Regions from separate parts of the Gemmobacter sp. 24YEA27 genome, predicted to be linked through region 3. Evidence: riboswitches for the same ligand, from Rfam matches in the RefSeq annotation. Region 3 holds a riboswitch; each other region holds the start of a gene.
The links. A riboswitch is a leader RNA that binds a small molecule or an ion and turns the genes downstream of it on or off. The one in region 3 is predicted to bind cobalamin.
Positions count from the first base shown of each region.

Region 1: linked by a shared signal. The riboswitch ahead of QNO18_RS15695 (TonB-dependent receptor) and the one ahead of QNO18_RS02910 (DUF1636 domain-containing protein) in region 3 are both predicted to bind cobalamin.
Region 2: linked by a shared signal. The riboswitch ahead of QNO18_RS10590 (aromatic ring-hydroxylating dioxygenase subunit alpha) and the one ahead of QNO18_RS02910 (DUF1636 domain-containing protein) in region 3 are both predicted to bind cobalamin.

Region 1 is NZ_JASJPW010000001.1:3,153,539-3,159,530, forward strand. It holds gene QNO18_RS15675 (HAD family hydrolase) at 1-434, opposite strand, end outside; gene QNO18_RS15680 (DUF3572 family protein) at 434-829, opposite strand; gene QNO18_RS15685 (diguanylate cyclase) at 1,298-2,683, shown strand; gene pdxY (pyridoxal kinase) at 2,929-3,783, opposite strand; cobalamin riboswitch at 4,033-4,228, shown strand; gene QNO18_RS15695 (TonB-dependent receptor) at 4,338-5,992, shown strand, end outside.
Region 2 is NZ_JASJPW010000001.1:2,112,042-2,118,033, reverse strand. It holds gene thiD (bifunctional hydroxymethylpyrimidine kinase/phosphomethylpyrimidine kinase) at 1-255, opposite strand, end outside; TPP riboswitch at 329-435, opposite strand; cobalamin riboswitch at 576-791, shown strand; gene QNO18_RS10590 (aromatic ring-hydroxylating dioxygenase subunit alpha) at 918-2,168, shown strand; gene QNO18_RS10585 (hybrid-cluster NAD(P)-dependent oxidoreductase) at 2,171-3,262, shown strand; gene QNO18_RS10580 (PaaI family thioesterase) at 3,368-3,826, shown strand; gene nrdH (glutaredoxin-like protein NrdH) at 4,473-4,697, shown strand; gene nrdI (class Ib ribonucleoside-diphosphate reductase assembly flavoprotein NrdI) at 4,709-5,146, shown strand; gene nrdE (class 1b ribonucleoside-diphosphate reductase subunit alpha) at 5,128-5,992, shown strand, end outside.
Region 3 is NZ_JASJPW010000001.1:576,355-582,346, forward strand. It holds gene cobN (cobaltochelatase subunit CobN) at 1-130, opposite strand, end outside; gene cobW (cobalamin biosynthesis protein CobW) at 139-1,167, opposite strand; gene QNO18_RS02910 (DUF1636 domain-containing protein) at 1,169-1,519, opposite strand; cobalamin riboswitch at 1,627-1,833, opposite strand; gene cobO (cob(I)yrinic acid a,c-diamide adenosyltransferase) at 1,870-2,508, shown strand; gene QNO18_RS02920 (cobyric acid synthase) at 2,508-3,968, shown strand; gene QNO18_RS02925 (HPP family protein) at 4,004-4,510, shown strand; gene QNO18_RS02930 (CBS domain-containing protein) at 4,402-5,160, shown strand; gene QNO18_RS02935 (flavin reductase family protein) at 5,164-5,799, shown strand; gene QNO18_RS02940 (flavin reductase family protein) at 5,872-5,992, shown strand, end outside.

The DNA of each region.
Region 1 (5,992 bases), 2.6 Mb from region 3:
GCAATGTAATCGACCAGCCCGGTCAACCCATGTGCCGCCATATGCGCCTTCGCCGGGCGCTCGGAATCATTGGTGACGATGCCAAGTTTCAGCCCGCGCCCCCGCAGAGCGGTGAAAAGCGGCACCAGCGGCACCGCCTCGACCATCCGCGCCTGGGCCGCCGCCTGGTCGATCCGCCCGGTCAGTTCGGCCAGCCCGACCCCCGGCAGATGCGGTTGCAGCGTTGCGGCTATATCCGCCGCTGTCGACGCTATGACCGGGCTGTCGGGGTGAAAATCATTGGTATCAGGCAGATAGCCGACAGCCGCCGCCAGCCGGCTGGCATGATCCGCATCGCTCGCGATCTGGGTCAGAAAGCTTTGCGCCCAGGCGCCCCAGCTTTTGCGAAAGTCGAAAAGCGTGCCATCCTTGTCGAAAAGCAGGGCGTCGATCATCAGGCGGGTTCCTCTGGCTGCGGCCCTTTGCACTTAGGACCGGGGGGTAACAGGATCGTCTCGCAGACTGCAGCCGCCGCCAGAAACGCGTGTGCGGCCGGATCGGGGCGGCTCTCAGGTCCAGTCGGGCACCTCGCCCCGGGCAAAGCCGCCCGCGCCGCCGCCACCTCTGCGGGCGCACGCCCCGCCCCGGCCGCGAATTCTACGACCCGTGCATCATCGCCCAGCAGGAAATCCATCACCGCCGCCAGGACCTCAGTCTCGCCGGCCCGCGCCTGCAATTCCAGGATCCCGATGCCGCTTTGCGCCAGGAACGGGCCAATCCGGTCCTCATCCGCCGCAAGCCAGGCCAGGGCCTGAAGGGCCAGGATCTGCGCGTTTTCCTGCTGCGTCATCGGGGGGTTCTCCTGCTGTCATCGCGCACGTCCGAGGCTTCATCCATCCCACAGCCATCGGCGGCCGGCAATGCCGCATGTCCCGGCTGAGCCGGGGTGGGTCGCGAAAAAAGGCAGGGAAGCCACGCGCGATCTTGGGGGAAAGTGCCGACCGAGCCCCCTCCGGGAGAAGATTTTTCTAATCGTGAACCCGACCTCGGACCTGGCCCTTGCTGTTATCCAGAGCTTTACCCACAGATTCCAGGATTTATCGCCAAAAGGTGAGCGGGATCGAAGCGATTTGAAAGGATTTGTTAACCATCTGCATAACAAAATCCTGACAGATAAAACCGCGCTGTCTTTCCTGCATGCGACCAACCGAAGATCCTGCAATCTGACTTTCCGTCCCGCCCCCCCCAATCGGCCGATAATCCCCGTAATTGTCCGCCGCGCCCCGTTCCGACCGACCTTCCAGCAGGGAAGCCTGATATGCCACGCCGTATCCTGATCGCGGACTCTATCCCGGCAAACCGGGTCATCTTCCAGGTCCGGCTGAGCGATGGCTTTTTCCGGCCCCTGCTGACGGCGGATGCCACTTCCTGTCTGCGCGCAGCACGGCGCGAACGTCCCGATCTGATCGTAATCGATTGTGACCTGCCCGATATGCCCGGCCCGCAGGTGATCACCGCGCTGCGCAGCGATCCGCGCACCCGCAACCTGCCGGTGATTGCCCTCATCGCGCCAGACACGCCAGAGCGCCGGCTGGCCGCGCTGCGGGCGGGCGCAGATGACGTGATGGTCAAGCCGCCCGATATGTCGGTCCTGCTGGCGCGGATCCGCAATCTGCTGCGCCAGCGCGAGGAAAGCCAGATGATGTCACGCGCCTGGGGGTGCGAGATCCCCGAGATGCTGGGCCTCGCAGACCGCAAGGGCAGCTTTCTGCCGGTCGGCCCCGTCGGCCTGATCGCCGCCCGGCCCGAGACCGCGCAGGCCTGGAAACAACAGCTGGACCCGAGGCTGCGTGACCATGCGCGCGTACATGCCCCTGCGGAAGTGGCGAGCTATGGCGAACAGGCGGCCCATACCCATGTCTTCCTGATCGAGGCCGATACCGGCACCCATGGCGGCGGTCTGCGGCTGATGACCCAGCTTTCCGGCATTTCGCATTTCCGCCACAGCATGTTCTGCATCCTGGCGCCGGAAACCAGTGACACCGCCGCGCTCGCCTTCGATATGGGCGCCCATGACGTGATCGACCCTTCTGTCAGCGCCGAAGAGCTGGATCTGCGCATCCGCCTGCTTTTGCGGCGCAAGCAACAGGCCGATGCCGAGCGGAGCTCGATCGAGGCCGGGCTGCGGCTTGCGATCATCGACCCGCTGACCGGTGCCTATAACCGCCGCTATGCTTTCCCGCGCCTGGCAGGCATCGCCGAACAGGCGGCGGTCGAGGGCAGCGAATTCGCGGTGCTGGTAATCGACCTCGACCGGTTCAAATCCGTCAATGATTGTTATGGCCACACCACCGGCGACACTGTCCTGGTCGAAGTGGTCCGCCGCCTGCGCGACAATCTGCGGATCGATGATATGCTGGCGCGGATCGGGGGTGAGGAGTTTCTGATCGCCCTGCCCGAAACCACCGCCGCCGAGGCGCAGCGCATTGCCGAACGGCTGCGCTGCGTGGTCGGCGCCACGCCGGTCGATGGCGGCAATGGGGTCACGCTCAGCGTGACGGTTTCCATCGGCGTGAAAACCGGCGGCGGCCCGATGGCGCCTTCCGAGGATATCACTGCCATGGTGGATGCGGCCGATGGCGCGCTTTTGCGGTCGAAAACCCTGGGCCGCAATGTCGTAACGCTCAGCCATTCCTCTGTGTGACGCCACCTCTTGCCGCCATCCTGCGGCGCCCCGGTGATATGGCGCGGACGGAAGAGCCCGCGTCCAGCGCCTTGCCAAAACCGGGCACCAGACCTCGCCCTCGCATCCTCAGACCAGGCAGCGCCGCACCTGTCTGTGCAGGAGACCTGCTGGCGGCCCCTGCGCCCTGGTCAGGAAGACAGCTGGCGGAAACCGATGCCACATCCCCACAGGCAGAACAGCGCGGACGGGCCCGGTACCCGAGGTCAGCGGCGGATCGCCGCCAGCTCTGCCAGGCCCGCCAGAAATTCCGCGCTGCTCAGCATGACCTCCTGCCGTCCGAGCGCCGCCGCCTCCCCCATCGCAATCCCGGTGAGCTTTTGCGCAAAAACAACGGCATCGGCCAGGGAACGACCGCGCCCCAGCCCGGCAATGATCAGCGCCGCGAACAGATCCCCGGTCCCCGACAGCGCCAGCGGCAAATGCGGCGCGGGGTGACGGCTCACGCCGTCCGGCGTGATCACAACGCTTTCAAGACAGCCCTCGGGGCTGTCTTCCAGCACGCATCCGGTCGCAATTACCCGCGCACCAGGCCTCAGGTTCAGCCCCGCCCGCGCCAGCGCCAGATCTTCAGGCCGCGTAATCTTCTGCCCCGACAACAGCGACAGCTCAAACGGGTTCGGCGTGGTCAGATCGGCCAGCGGCAGCAATTCGTCGCGGATCACCGCCACCACCGCTTCGGGCACATAGCGCCCCGGGCCGGCATCGCCGATCACAGGGTCGCAGAGATAGACCAGTCGCGGGTTGATCTCGCGCGCTTTTGCGATGAATTCCGCCGCCAGATGCGCGATCGCGGCCGAACCGATATAGCCCGTCACGATGTAATCGGCCCGTTCGGGCAACCCACGCTCCATCGCGCCCAGAAGCAGATCGGCGAAAAAATCCTCGGGCAGCGCGCGACCGCGCAGGCTCGGGTAATCGGGGGTATTCGAGAACACCACCGTCGGGATCGCCGCCACCTCCAGCCCGGCCGCGCAAAGCGGAAACAGCGCCGCCGAATTGCCGACATGGCCGAACACGACCTGGCTCTGGATCGAAATGACGAAAGGCGGGGTCTGCATGGCTATGTCCTTCCTGCGCAGGATCCCGGTCATGGCCCGGCGCGCGCGGGCAGAGGTTACATCCGCCCGCGCGCAAAAGACCATGGGGTAAACCACGGGGCTTTGGGGAAATTTCTGCAAAGAAATGAAGACGGGGGCCGAACGGCAACCGCCCGCCCCGCCCCTCAGGACAGGCTCCTCACAAGGGGTCCCGGATGCCCCCTTATAACGCGCCCGTGATAACGGGCGTTGACAGACCACCACCCCGGCGGGTAGCGCAGAGGCGACGGTTCCCGCGAGGGAGGAAAGAGGGAACGCAGCAGGGCATCCGCCCGATCTGCGGCTGCCCCCGCAACTGTGAGCGGCGAGGGTTTCGCGATATGCCACTGGGGTTCATGGACCCTGGGAAGGCGCGAAACCCACTGACCCGCGAGCCAGGAGACCTGCCGTCGGCCATATTCACGGGCAGGCGCATCGGGCGGGGGTTCCTGATGGCAAGGATGACATGCGGGTGATTGCCCGTCGGTTCCTTGCAGTCTGCAGTGACGTGCAAAACGCCTTTCGGGGTAAAATTCATGCCGTCCATTTCCCGCCGCACATCTGTGCGGCTTTTGCTGACACTTACCGCTCTCACCCCCATCGCCGCTGCGCCGGCGCTGGCAGAAGAGACCACCATCGGCCTTGGCACCATCTGGCTGCCGGTCGATGACGACGCAGGCCAGGGGCTTGACGCCACCGCGCCCACCGCCAGCCGGCTGGGCGAAAAAATCCGCGACATCCCTGCTGCCGTCGAGGTGATCGGCACCGAAACCATGGCCGAACGCGGTCTTCATTCGATCGCCTCCGCCGTATCGCAGACCGCAACCGGGGTCACCTCGATCGCTGCACCGGGTTATGACAATGCCTTCGCCGCGCGCGGCTTTCAGGGCACGAGCTCGGTGATGATGCTGTTTGACGGCACCAGGCAGTTTCCCGGGCGCGGCAATATCTCTTTCCCGGTCGACAGCTGGCTGATCGAGGAATTCGAGGTCCTGAAAGGCGGCGGCTCGGTGATCCATGGCCATGGCGCGATTGGCGGTTTCGTCAATGCGATGCCCAAACGCCCGTTTGACGGTGCGCCGCGCCATTTGCTGACCGCGCTTGCGGGGTCAGATGGCAGGCTGCGCTTTGGCGCCGACAGTGGCGGCTCGCTCTCGGACACGCTTTCCTACCGCGTCGCGGTGATCGCGGATGGATCTGACGGCTGGATCGACGGTGCGGATGACAGTCTCGGCGCCGTGACCGCCGCGCTGAGCTGGAAGGCGACGCCTGATCTGACCTTCACCCTGTCCGCCGATTACGCAAAGCGCGAGCCGATGGCCTATTATGGCACGCCTTTGCGCAACGGGATCCTCGTCGCGGGGACCGAGGCGCTGAACTACAATGTTGAAGACGCGAAGACCGACTTCACCGATCACTGGCTGCAGCTGAAAACCGAATGGGCGCCGTCGGACGCGGTCCGCGTGTCGGCAGTGCTTTACCGCATCGGCTCTGACCGCAGCTTCCGCAATGCTGAAACCTATGAATGGGATCCGGTGACCGATACGGTATCGGTCGGCGAATTCGTCGCCATCGACCAGGATCAGGATCAGACCGGCTTCCGGCTGGATGCAGGCTTGCGCCATGGGATCGCGGGCTATGACAGCCATACGGTGATCGGCTTTGACCTGAACCGCTCGAAATCCAGCTATGCCAGTGCCTTCAGCTTCGGCTCGGTCACGGTCGATCCGTTCAACCCGCGCCCCGGTCGTTTCCCCACCGGCCTGACCCCGGTGGCGCAATACCGCTCGACCCTAGACCAGCGCGCGATCTTTCTGGAAAACCGCACCGAGCTTGGCAAGGGGCTGGCGCTCAGCCTTGGCCTGCGCCAGGACTGGTTCGATCTGAGCCGCCAGGGTGTCGCAAACCCCGCCACGAGCTTTGACGCCAGCTACAACTCTCCATCAGCGCGGGTCGCGCTCAGCTGGGCGGCGACTGAGACCACGGTGGTTTACGGCCAGCTGGCCTGGTCCACCGACCCGGTGAACGTGCCGCTGATGGATTACGCCGCGAATTTCCGCGATTTCGACCTGACCACGGGGCGACAATTCGAGATCGGGCTGCGCCAGAGCTTTGCCGATGGCCGCGCCGAATGGTCGCTTACCGCCTATGATATCGTGAAGCGCAATGTGCCGGTGCTGGCGCCGGGGTC
Region 2 (5,992 bases), 1.5 Mb from region 3:
CAGTTCCGGATCGCCCAGCATCCCGATCTTCACCGCACCCACGGCAAGATCATCGAACACCGCCTCCAGCTGCGCCCGAACCAGCCGCGCCGGCAGGGCCATCACCGCGGTCACCGCCCTTGTGTTCTGGGCCGTGATCGCAGTGATCACGCTGGCGCCATAGACGCGCATTGCCGCGAAACTTTTAAGATCGGCCTGAATCCCCGCGCCGCCGCCGGAATCGGACCCCGCTATGGTCAAAGCTATCGCCGTCATCATGCCCCCAATGACCGGCGAAAAGATTTGGGGACACTGATGCCCGGGCAGGCCACAACGGGCCGCCAGAGACACGATCAGACCACCCGTTCCCTCCGCCGGTATGAACCGGATCAGGTTCGATGGGTTAGCCTTGCGGCCTCTCAGCCCCGGTTTCCCGGGACACCCCAACGAGTAAGTTGCCCAATCGTTAAGCGGAGCATTTTCGTTTGGCAACCGGCAAAATCCCGCTTTCTGCGCGAATGAGGCTGCTTACGGGGCCGCTGTCTGTTCCGCTTTGCGACATGTCGCAAACAGACAATCCCGCCCGCCGCACTGTGATCAATTCAGCCTCGCAAGGTGCCGCTGGCGACAGCGGAGAATTGGGAAGCCGGTGCGGTCCCGCAAGGGGCCAAAGCCGGCGCTGCCCCCGCAACGGTAGAGGCTGAGAGGCGCGACAAGGACCACTGGGCGGAGGAGCCCGGGAAGGTGTCGCGACCAGGGTTGAAAAGACCGCTCGCCAAGCCCGGAAACCAGCCTTGCACGAGATGTCGAGCCGCGGTGGGCGGCGAAGCGGCAACCGGCTCGCGGGTCCATCCCCGCGCGGGCCCTTCGCCGCCTGTTGTCCATCGCACGTCAAACCTGCCCGTGCGACCCGCCCGGGCTAACGCGAAGGACAGCAAATGCTGAGCCAGTCCGAAACCCTTTCCCGCCTGCTGGCACGCCGGAGCGGCTATGCCTTAGAGCGCGATTTATATTGTGATCCCGGGGTGTTGGAGGCCGATCTTCAACATATTTTGTATCGTGAATGGCTCTTTGCCATTCCGGGCTGCGAGCTGGAGAAACCCGGCGCCTTTGCCACGCTGCAGATCGGCGCCTATCCGGTGGTGATCATCAAGGGCAAAGACAATCGCATCCGCGCGTTCCACAATGTCTGCCGCCATCGCGGTCAGCGGCTTTGCGCGAAGACCAATGGCGCGACGACGAACCTTGTCTGCCCCTATCACCAATGGACCTATGACCTCGAGGGCAAGCTTATTTTCGCCCGCGATATGGGCGAGGATTTCGACCCTTCGAAGTTCGGGCTGAAGAAGGTGCACTGTGTCGATCTTGGCGGCATGGTTTTCATCTGTCTCGCCGAAGTGCCCCCTCCCATTTCCGACCTCGCGCCGAAGCTGATGTCGTATCTGGCCCCCTCGGGCCTTGCCGATGCAAAGGTCGCTTTCAGCTCGACCATCGTCGAAAACGGCAACTGGAAACTGGTGATCGAGAACAACCGCGAATGTTATCATTGCGGCGGCGCGCACCCGTCTTTGTGCCGGACCTATTCCGACAACCCGCGTATGACGGCGATGGAGGGGCCTGATTCGGCCTCGCCCGACATTATCGAACACTGGAAGCGCTGCGAGGCGGCCGGCCTGCCCTCGCGCTTCACCAACCACCCGCAGATGCAATGGCGGCTCGCCCGCATCCCCCTGCTGAACGGCGCCGAAAGCTATACGATGTCGACTAAGGCGGCGGTGGCGAAACGCATGGGCACCATGCCCTTCAACGATGCCGGCAGCCTTCTGTTCTTCCACTACCCGAACAGCTGGAACCATTTCCTCGGCGATCACGCCATCGTCTTCCGCATCCTGCCGATCAGCCCGACCGAGACGCAAGTGACCACGAACTGGCTGGTCCATAAGGATGCGGTCGAGGGCGTCGACTATGATCTCGAAACCCTCACCCGCGTCTGGCTCAACACCAATGACGAAGACCGCCAGGTGGTCGAGGAAAACCAGAAGGGCATTCTCTCTCCCGCCTATGAGCCCGGGCCCTATTCCCCGATCCAGGAAGAAGGGGTGATGCAATTCATCGACTGGTATGCCGGCATCATGACGGAACGCCTTGGCCCCGTTTCCGGCACCGGCCCGGCACTGGCGGCGGAATAAAAATGGGAAAGCAACAACTTAACTGGTCTGTGAAGCCCTGGGATGATGCAGAGCATCTTGAATGCGCCATGGTCGTGCCCGAGACGCCGGATACCGCCACCTTCACCTTCCGCGCGCCCTCGGGGGCCTGGTTCGACTATCAGCCGGGCCAGTTCGTGACGCTCGACCTGCCGGTTGATCCGAAAAAAGGCGCCAGGGGCAATGTCCAGCGCACCTATACGATCTCGTCTTCGCCATCGCGGCCACTGTCGATCTCGGTCACGGTGAAAGCCCAGGCGACGTCTGTCGGCACGCGCTGGATGCTTGATCACCTGAAGCCGGGGATGAAGATCAAGGCTTATGGCCCGGCGGGGATCTTCAGCTCGCACCGGCATCCGGCAAAGAAGCATCTCTTTATCTCGGCCGGATCGGGCATCACGCCGATGATGTCGATGACCACCTGGGCCTGGGATTCGGGCGAGATGCCCGATATCGTCTTCGTCCATGCGGCAAAGCGGCCATCCGAAATCCTGTTGCGCAAGCGGCTCGAAGGGTTTGCAGACCGTGTGCCGGGGCTGAAGCTGCGCTTTACCGTCGAGGAAAGCGACCCGTTCCAGACCTGGACCGGCTATCAGGGCCGGCTGAGCCAGATCATGCTTGGGCTGATGGCGCCGGATTATCTGGAGCGCGAGGTGTTTTGCTGCGGGCCGGAGCCGTTCATGCAGGCGGTGCGCGACATGCTGGTCTCGCTCGGCTTCGATATGGAACATTACCATCAGGAAAGCTTCGGCGCGCCGGTGTCGACGGAAGCCGACGCCCCGGTGATCGACGATGTGATCCCCGATTCCGAGGCCGGTGCGCAGATCACCTTCGCCGCCTCAAACGTGACCGCGCCCTGTTCCGAGACCGATACCGTGCTCGCGGTGGCGAAACGCGCCGGGCTGAACATCCCCTCGGGCTGTACCTTCGGCCTTTGCGGCACCTGCAAGGTGAAAAAGACCGCAGGCGATGTGCATATGGTCCATAATGGCGGCATTTCGGATGACGAGATTGCCGAGGGCTGGATCCTCGCCTGTTGCTCGAACCCGATGGGCAGGATCTCGGTCGAGGTCTGAGAGCCGCGCGGCCTCACAGAAAATAACGCATCGGCAGCCTTGCCGGTGCGTCTGAGACGGGTACTCTCCCCGCCGGTCACCGCGCGCAGATATGGGAGAACACCGATGGCGAAACCGATCCTGATGGACAGAGCCGCGCTGAACGACTTTGTCACCCGCGATTTCGGCCAGGTGGCAGCGGATTTCACCGTCGATGCCGTAACCGATCAGGGCATCCGGTTGCGGCTGCAAGTGGCCGAGCGCCATCTGCGCCCGGGTGGCACTGTATCCGGCCCCACGATGTTCGCTCTTGCCGATGTGGCGGTCTACCTTGCCATCCTGTCGAGGATCGGGCCGGTGGCGCTGGCGGTCACCACGGGATGTTCCATCGATTTCATGCGCAAGCCGGCCGCCGGGCGCGGGCTTTACTGCGATGTGCGGCTTTTGAAACTTGGGCGCGTGCTGGCGGTGGCGGATGCGCTGATCTTCTCGGACGGGGTCGAGGATCCGGTGGCGCGGGCGAATATGACCTATTCCATCCCGCCCGCCCCCGCGTCCGCACCCCCGGCCGCTCCGGCTGCCTGAAACACCGCGAACCAGGAACTGCCCCCCGGCTCCTGCCCCCGGCCCTGCCGCCTTCGAATCAATCTGGTGACGACCCGGCGGGCGCGACCGGCGCCTGCATTGCCTTCCCCTGGGTCAACCGGCTTATCCCCAGAGATGTGCACCATTCTGTCCACGACGCGGCACGATCAGGGGCCGCCCCTGCTCCTGGATATTGTGCAAGGCGAAATTTTGTGCAGCCCGAGTCTGTGGGTTTAGAGGCACACATTTCCCCCCGCGCGCCCGGCAAAGCAACGATTTCCTCTGATTTCAGCGGCTTTTCAACTCTGAGTCGTTCCCGTCACGGGTAGCATTTCAATAACACAAGATGTTGACAGCAGAGCAAATCAGGGATCAATATGCAGATGTTCCGGGAGCAAACCTGCAGCCTGCGACGCGTCCGAAATCCGGGGAAAACCGGGCATTTCCGGGCGCAGCCAGCGGCAGGAACGGCCAGGGGAAACTCCGGGGGGAAACCTCCGGGAAGACCATAGCCGCGGCAGGATCCCAGGGCAAAGTGAAGGCAACAAAACCGTGCGACGGGCGCGAGGACATCACCCGGCGGAGGCTTTCCGCTGGCCGTTTCTCAGCGAACCGCAGCCACATGGGACAGTAGAAGGATCAGGCAATGACCATCACCGTTTACTCCAAACCCGCATGCGTTCAGTGCACCGCAACCACCCGTGCGCTCGATGCCAAAGGCTTGTCCTATTCCATTATCGATCTGACCGAAGATGCCGATGCGATGAACCGCGTTGTGGCGCTCGGCTATCGCCAGGCCCCTGTCGTCATCGCCGGTGACGCGCATTGGGCGGGCTTTCGTCCCGATATGATCGGCCGCCTCGCCAGCTGAGGGGTTTGTCCGTGCCCGGGCTCGTCTTTTTCTCATCTGCCTCGGGCAATACCCTGCGTTTCGTCATGCGCTTAGAAGAGATCAGCGCCGGCCGCTATGGCACGGCGCTGCGTATCCCAATATCCCCGCAGGATCCTATGCCGGATCCGGGCGGGGATTTCGTTCTGATCTGCCCGACATTCGCCGATGGCGAGGGGCGCGGCGCGGTCCCGAAACAGGTGATCCGCTTTCTCAATGACCCCGACCGGCGCGCCGGTCTGCGCGGTGTGATCGCCGGGGGCAACCGAAATTTCGGCCAGACCTACGCTCTTGCGGGCCGGGTTATCGCCAGTAAATGCAGTGTGCCGGTTCTCTACAGCTTCGAGCTGGCCGGCACGGAAACCGACATCGCCCGCGTCCGGCGCGGGCTTGATCTATTCTGGGGGATGGAATGCTCGACAATGGCGTGAAGCCGGCGCTGGACTACCATGCGCTGAACGCGATGCTGAACCTCTATGACGGAGAAGGCAAAATCCGCTTCGACGCCGACCGCATGGCGGCGAAGCAATATTTCCTGCAACATGTGAACCAGAACACGGTTTTCTTCCACAATCTGGATGAGAAGCTGCGCTATCTGGTTGATGAAGGCTATTACGAGCCCGATGTGCTGGATCAGTATTCGCGCAACTTCCAGCGCCAGATCTGGGATGCCGCCTATGAGAAGAAGTTCCGCTTCCCGACCTTCCTTGGCGCGTTCAAATATTACACCAGCTACACGCTGAAGACCCGCGACGGTCAGCGCTTCCTTGAGCGTTACGAGGACCGCGTGGTCATGGTCGCGCTCGCGCTCGCGCGTGGCGATGAGGCGCTGGCGATGTCCTTCATGGACGAGATCCTTTCGGGCCGCTTCCAGCCCGCGACGCCGACCTTCCTGAACGCAGGAAAAATGTCGCGCGGCGAGCTGATCTCGTGCTTCCTGCTGCGGCTTGAAGACAATATGGAATCGATCGGGCGGTCGATCAATTCGGCGCTGCAGCTGTCGAAACGCGGCGGTGGCGTGGCGCTGATGCTGACGAACCTGCGTGAGGCCGGCGCCCCGATCAAAGGGATCGAAAACCAGTCCTCCGGCGTCATCCCGGTGATGAAACTTCTGGAAGACAGCTTCTCCTACGCGAACCAGCTTGGCGCACGTCAGGGGGCCGGCGCGGTTTACCTCAACGCCCACCACCCCGATATTCTGCGCTTCCTTGATACCAAGCGCGAGAATGCCGATGAGAAGATCCGCATCAAGACGCTGTCTCTTGGCGTGGTGATCC
Region 3 (5,992 bases):
ACCCTGCCGCAAAAGCCCCGAGGTCGCTGTCGGAAAACGACAGCACCACAAGATCCCCGGGCGTCTGCCCGAGATCCTGCGGCATATCGGTCTCTTCCAGACCGTGGCTTTCGCGAAAGAGGACGTGCATCAGGCGCCTTATGCCCCCAGAGCGGCCCGAACGGCGGCCGCGTCGATATTGCCATGTTCCGCGATCACGACAAGCTGCGAGCGGCGGGGCTGGTTGCCCCAGGGCCGGTCGAACTGATGACGCACACGCGGGCCGACGGCCTGGATCAGAAGGCGCATCGGCTTGCCCTCGACCGCCACATGGCCTTTGACGCGCAGGATGTTCTGCGCGGCTGCCAGGGCCGAGACTTTCGCCGCAAGTGCCTCCGGGTCGGTGATCTCGGGCAGATCGACCACGATCGTGTCGAAATCGTCATGATCGTGATCATCATGGCCATCGTGATGCGAGGGGCGCTCATTCAGGCTGTCTTCGGCAGCCGCGCCGATCCCCAGCACGACACGCGCATCGATCACGCCTTCGGTCAAAGGCAGCATCGGCAGAGGGCGCGGCGCCTCGGCCTCGATCACGGCTTTCGCCTTTGCGATACCGGCATCCCCCGCGAGATCGGCCTTGGACAAAAGCACGATATCGGCGCAGGCGATCTGATCTTCGAAGACCTCGGAAAGCGGCGTCTCGTGATCGGCCTCCGCCGCGCCGGGCTGTGCCGGGTTCGGGGCGAAAAGGCCGGCGGCGACCGCTTCGGCATCGGCCACCGCCACCACACCGTCGATGGTGATTTTAGAGCGCAAAGCCGGCCAGTCGAAGGCCTTCAGCAGCGGTTTCGGCAGCGCAAGGCCCGAGGTTTCGATCACGATATGATCGGGGCGCGGCTCCATCGCCATCAGCTTTTCGATCGAGGGGATGAACTCGTCGGCAACGGTGCAGCAGATGCAGCCATTGGTGAGCTCGACAATCGAGCTTTCCGGGCAATTCGCATCGGCGCAGTCGCGGATCAGGTCGCCATCAACACCGACATCGCCAAATTCATTCACCAGCACAGCGAGCCGCCGCCCGCCCGGGTTTTGCAGCAGGTGCCGGATCAGCGTGGTTTTCCCGGCGCCAAGAAAGCCGGTGATCACGGTGACGGGGGTTTTTTCCAGGGATTTGTCTGCGGACATGTCAAAGCTCCATCGGAGGGATACGGGCGATTGTGTTCTTGCGGATGACCTCGGGCCGCGCACGCCAGGGGACGATGCCATCGGGCGTCGCCGCAAAGGCGTGATACATGGTGACGAGGTCGTTCAGATGCAGATCGGGGTCGAGATGGCCCTGGACATAGGTCCAGCGGCCCGGGCCGCGAAACACCACGGCGCAGCCATTGGAACAGGCAGACAGGCATTCCTGACGGCGATGTGCCACACCTTTGGCGGTCAGCGCCTCAGAGAGGCGCGCGCCATCGCGTATGGCCTCGGGGCTGCTGCCCGGCAATCTGCATGTGGTACAGACCACAAGCTCGGTTTCTCCGGCCATTTGCCCCTCCGGCATGGCTGTGGCTGCGCGGGGAACAGGTGGCGGGCAAAAGCACCACCAGACCCGCGGCTCACCCCGGCCGCCCGTTACGAATGATGCGCGCCCCGAAGGGCCGCACCGGCGCTGGCAGGTCTCCCGGCTTGCGGATTTCGGGGAATCCCCCTGCGGGCGCCCTGCCTTCCCGGCCGGGTGGCCAGTGGCGGTTGGGCGACCTTTCCGGTCACGGTCGCGGGGGCGGCTGCGTCTGGGCTTTCGGCCTGTCGCATTCCCTCTTCGCCTGCTGTATGGCAGGAACCAGCGATGGCCACAGCCAAGCCACCAGACCCACCGAATGTCAAGCGAGGCCAGGAATGACCGATGCTCCCGATCCCGCCGCAAATCCTGCGGAAGATGCTGCCCGCCACGCCGCAAAAAAGGCGAAGATCAAGGCCGCGCGCGACCGGATGATGGCGGAAAAGACCGGCGAGAAGGGGCTGATCATCGTCCATACCGGGCCGGGCAAGGGCAAAAGCTCCTCCGCCTTCGGGATGATCCTGCGCTGCATCGCGCATGAAATGCCCTGCGGCGTGGTGCAGTTCATCAAAGGCGCGATGTCGACCGGTGAGCGCGATCTGATCCTGAAGAATTTCGGAGGTCTCTGCCAGTTCCACACGATGGGCGAGGGCTTTACCTGGGAGACCCAGGATCTGGAGCGGGACCGCGCCGCAGCGGCGCGCGCCTGGGAAAAGGCGAAAGAGCTGATCCGGGACGAGCGGAACCGCATGGTGCTGCTGGACGAGATCAATATCGCGCTGCGCTATGACTACCTTGTTCTGGCCGAGGTGCTGGCGTTTCTGCGCGATGAGAAACCCCCGATGACCCATGTCGTGCTGACCGGGCGCAATGCAAAGCCGGAACTGGTGGAACTGGCCGATCTGGTGACGGAAATGGCGATGGTGAAACACCCGTTCCGCGCCGGGGTTAAAGCCCAGGCCGGGGTAGAGTTCTGATGTCTGGCCAGACGCCTGGCCGCGCGCTGATGATCCAGGGCACAGGCTCGAATGTCGGCAAGTCGCTGCTGGTCGCGGGGCTTTGCCGGGTGGCGCGGCGGCGGGGGCTGACGGTCCTGCCGTTCAAGCCGCAAAACATGTCGAACAATGCCGCGGTCACAGTGGACGGGGGCGAGATCGGGCGGGCCCAGGCACTGCAGGCGCTGGCCTGCGGGGTGGAGCCGCATAGCGATATGAACCCGGTCCTGCTGAAGCCTGAAACCGATACCGGCGCGCAAGTGGTGGTGCAGGGGCGTCGCCTGACCTCGGTGCGCGCAAAGGATTATGCTGGCCTGAAGCCGAAGATCGCCGAGGCAGTGCAGGAGAGCTTCCGCCGCCTCAGGGCTCAGGCGGATCTGGTGATTGTCGAAGGCGCCGGCAGCCCGGCCGAGGTCAATCTGAGGCGGAATGACATCGCCAATATGGGCTTTGCCTTGGCGGCCGACGTGCCGGTGGTGCTGGCGGGTGATATCGACCGCGGCGGCGTGATCGCGCAGATCGTCGGCACCCAGGCCGTGCTGGACGCAGGCGATAACGCGCAGATCGCGGGCTTTCTGATCAATCGCTTTCGCGGTGATCCCTCATTGTTCGATGATGGCTACCGGCTGATCGGGGACCGTACCGGCTGGCGCGGTTTTGGCGTTTTGCCCTGGTTTCGCGATGCCCGGCTTTTGCCGGCGGAAGATGCGCTCGACCTGGCGCCATCGGGCAAGGGGCGGGTAAAGGTCGCCTGCCTGGCTCTCAGCCGCATCGCGAATTTCGACGATCTCGACCCGCTGAAACTGGAGCCGGATCTGACGGTTTCGATGATCCTTCCCGGTCAGGCGATCCCCGGCGATAGTGATCTTGTGGTGATCCCCGGGTCGAAATCGACACGCGGAGATCTGGCGTTTCTGCGCGAACAGGGCTGGGATATAGACATTCTCGCGCATCACCGGCGCGGCGGGCGGATCCTCGGGCTCTGCGGCGGCTATCAGATGCTGGGCCACTCGGTCGCCGATCCCGATGGGATCGAAGGCGCGCCGGGGGTGACGCCGGGGCTTGGCCTTCTCGATGTGGAAACGGTGATGTCGGGCGACAAGCGGCTGGCACGGGTCACGGCCCGCCATGCCGCCACCGGCCTCGATGTGACCGGCTATGAGATCCATATCGGACGGACCGAAGGCCCTGACCGCGCCCGTCCCTTTGCGTATCTCGGCGACCAGCCGGAAGGCGCGCGTTCGCCCGATGGCAGGGTCGAGGGCAGCTATCTCCACGGGCTATTCACCAGTGACGCCTTCCGCGCCGCCTGGCTGAAGGATTTCGGCATCACCGCCGGCGCAACCCGATACGGCGCCGAAGTAGAGCGCATCCTTGATCGCCTTGCCGATCATATGGAAACCCATCTCGATTGTGACGGGCTGCTTGCGCTCGCCCGCTGATCGGGCAGAGTGACACGCCGCAACAGGAGGCCGCCATGGGACAATATCTGCGCCGGACACTGCGCCATGCCGGCCCCGCGATGGGCTTTACCGGCTGGACCGAAACCCTGCGCGCCACGGCAGGCATGTTTGTCGGCATGGTGGCGCTGATCCTGTTCCTCAGCCCCGACCCGGGCGCCTCGGCCTGGGGGCTGTTCGTCATCGCGCCCTTTGGTGCCAGCGCGGTGCTTTTATTCGCTGTGCCAAACAGCCCGCTGGCGCAGCCCTGGTCGGCGGTGGTGGGCAATGCGGTCTCGGCCCTTGTCGGCGTGGCGCTGGTTCTGACCATCGAGACGCCCGAGCTGCGGATCGTGCTGGCCCCGGCGCTGGCCGTCCTGGCGATGCATCTCAGCCGTGCCCTGCATCCGCCCGGGGGGCGGTTGCGCTGGCGACAGTGCTGGCCCCGCATGCGGCGGCGGAGCTCGGCTTTTTCTATGTGCTGGTGCCGGTCGCGCTTGGCACGCTGGCGCTGGTGCCGGTGGCGGCGCTGGCGGCGGCACTGACCGGGCGGCGCTATCCGTTCCGTCAGCCTGCCACCGCCGCCCCCGGCCAGCCCGATCCGCGCCCGCTTGACCGGCTCGGCGTTTCGCGCGCGGAACTGGCCGGGCTGCTGCAGGAATTTCACCAAAGCGCCAATATCGGCGTTGAAGACCTCGCCCGGCTGATCTCGGCCGCCGAGCTGCTGGCCGCGCGGCACAAGACCGAAGGCATCACCTGCGGCGAGATCATGTCGCGCAACCTTGTGACCGTTGGCCCCGAGACGCCCCTGACCGAGGTTGGCGCGATCTTTCGCGACCGGGGCTTTACCTCGCTGCCGGTGGCGGCGACGGATGGCAGCTATCTGGGCGTGATTTTCCAGATCCACCTGATCCGGCGCGGCGCCGAAGACGCCCGGCTGAGCGGCACCCGCTTTACCGCAAACCTTGCGCGGTTGCTGGGCGCTGCGGGCGGGCGTACCGTTCGGGCGCGGGAGGTGATGGATCCCCATGTGCCGACCCGCAGCCCCGGCACGCCGGTCCATGATCTGCTGCCGCTGCTGGCCGAGGGGCCGAATGATGCGGTGCCGGTGCTTGAAGGGGCGCGTATCCTGGGCATCGTCACCCGCACTGATCTGATTGCTGCGCTGGCACATCAGCGCAAGGAAGAGGGCTGAGATTTGCATTTCGATCTGGAAAGTACCGCGGCAGGGATCGCCTATAAGCTGCTCGTCGCCACGGTCATGCCGCGCCCCATCGCCTGGGTGGTGACGAAATCCGCCGCCAGCGTGGTGAATATCGCACCTTTCAGTTTTTTCAACGTGATGGGGGATGAGCCGCCCACCGTGGTGCTGGGGATCAGCCCGGGCCGCGACGGCGGGCTGAAACATTCGGCACAGAACATCCTCGACAGCGGCGAGTTCGTGGTGAACCTGGTGCCTTTCGCGCTGGCCGGGGCAATGAACCTGACCTCGATCGACGCGCCCGAAGGCGTGAGCGAGGCGGAACTGGCCGGGCTGGAGCTGACGCCTTCGGTCAAAATCACGCCGCCCCGGATAAGCGCGAGCCCCGTGGCGCTGGAATGCCGCCTCCTGCAGCGGGTAGAGACCGGGCCCCGGCAGACTCTGATCGTCGGCGAGGTGCTGTCGATCCATATCGAGGACCGTTTCGTGCTGGATGAGGCGCGCGGCCATGTCGACACGCCCGGGCTTGACCTCGTCGGGCGGTCTTTTGGCGCGGATTATGTACGCACGCGCGATGTGTTCCGGCTGGAGCGCCCGTTCTGGCAGGACCGCATTGCCAAAGACCGCGGCTGAGGCACGATTTTCGCTGGCATTTCCTGCCCGCTCAATGCAATAAATTTGTACTAACGTACAGGAGGCCCGTCAATGGACCCGGAACTGCGCAGGTGTTTTGTCGAAGGCATGAGCCGGGCTGCGACCTTTGTCGCCGTCGCCACCACGGATGGAGAAGGCGGGCGCTTTGGCGTGACGATTTCCTCACTGACCT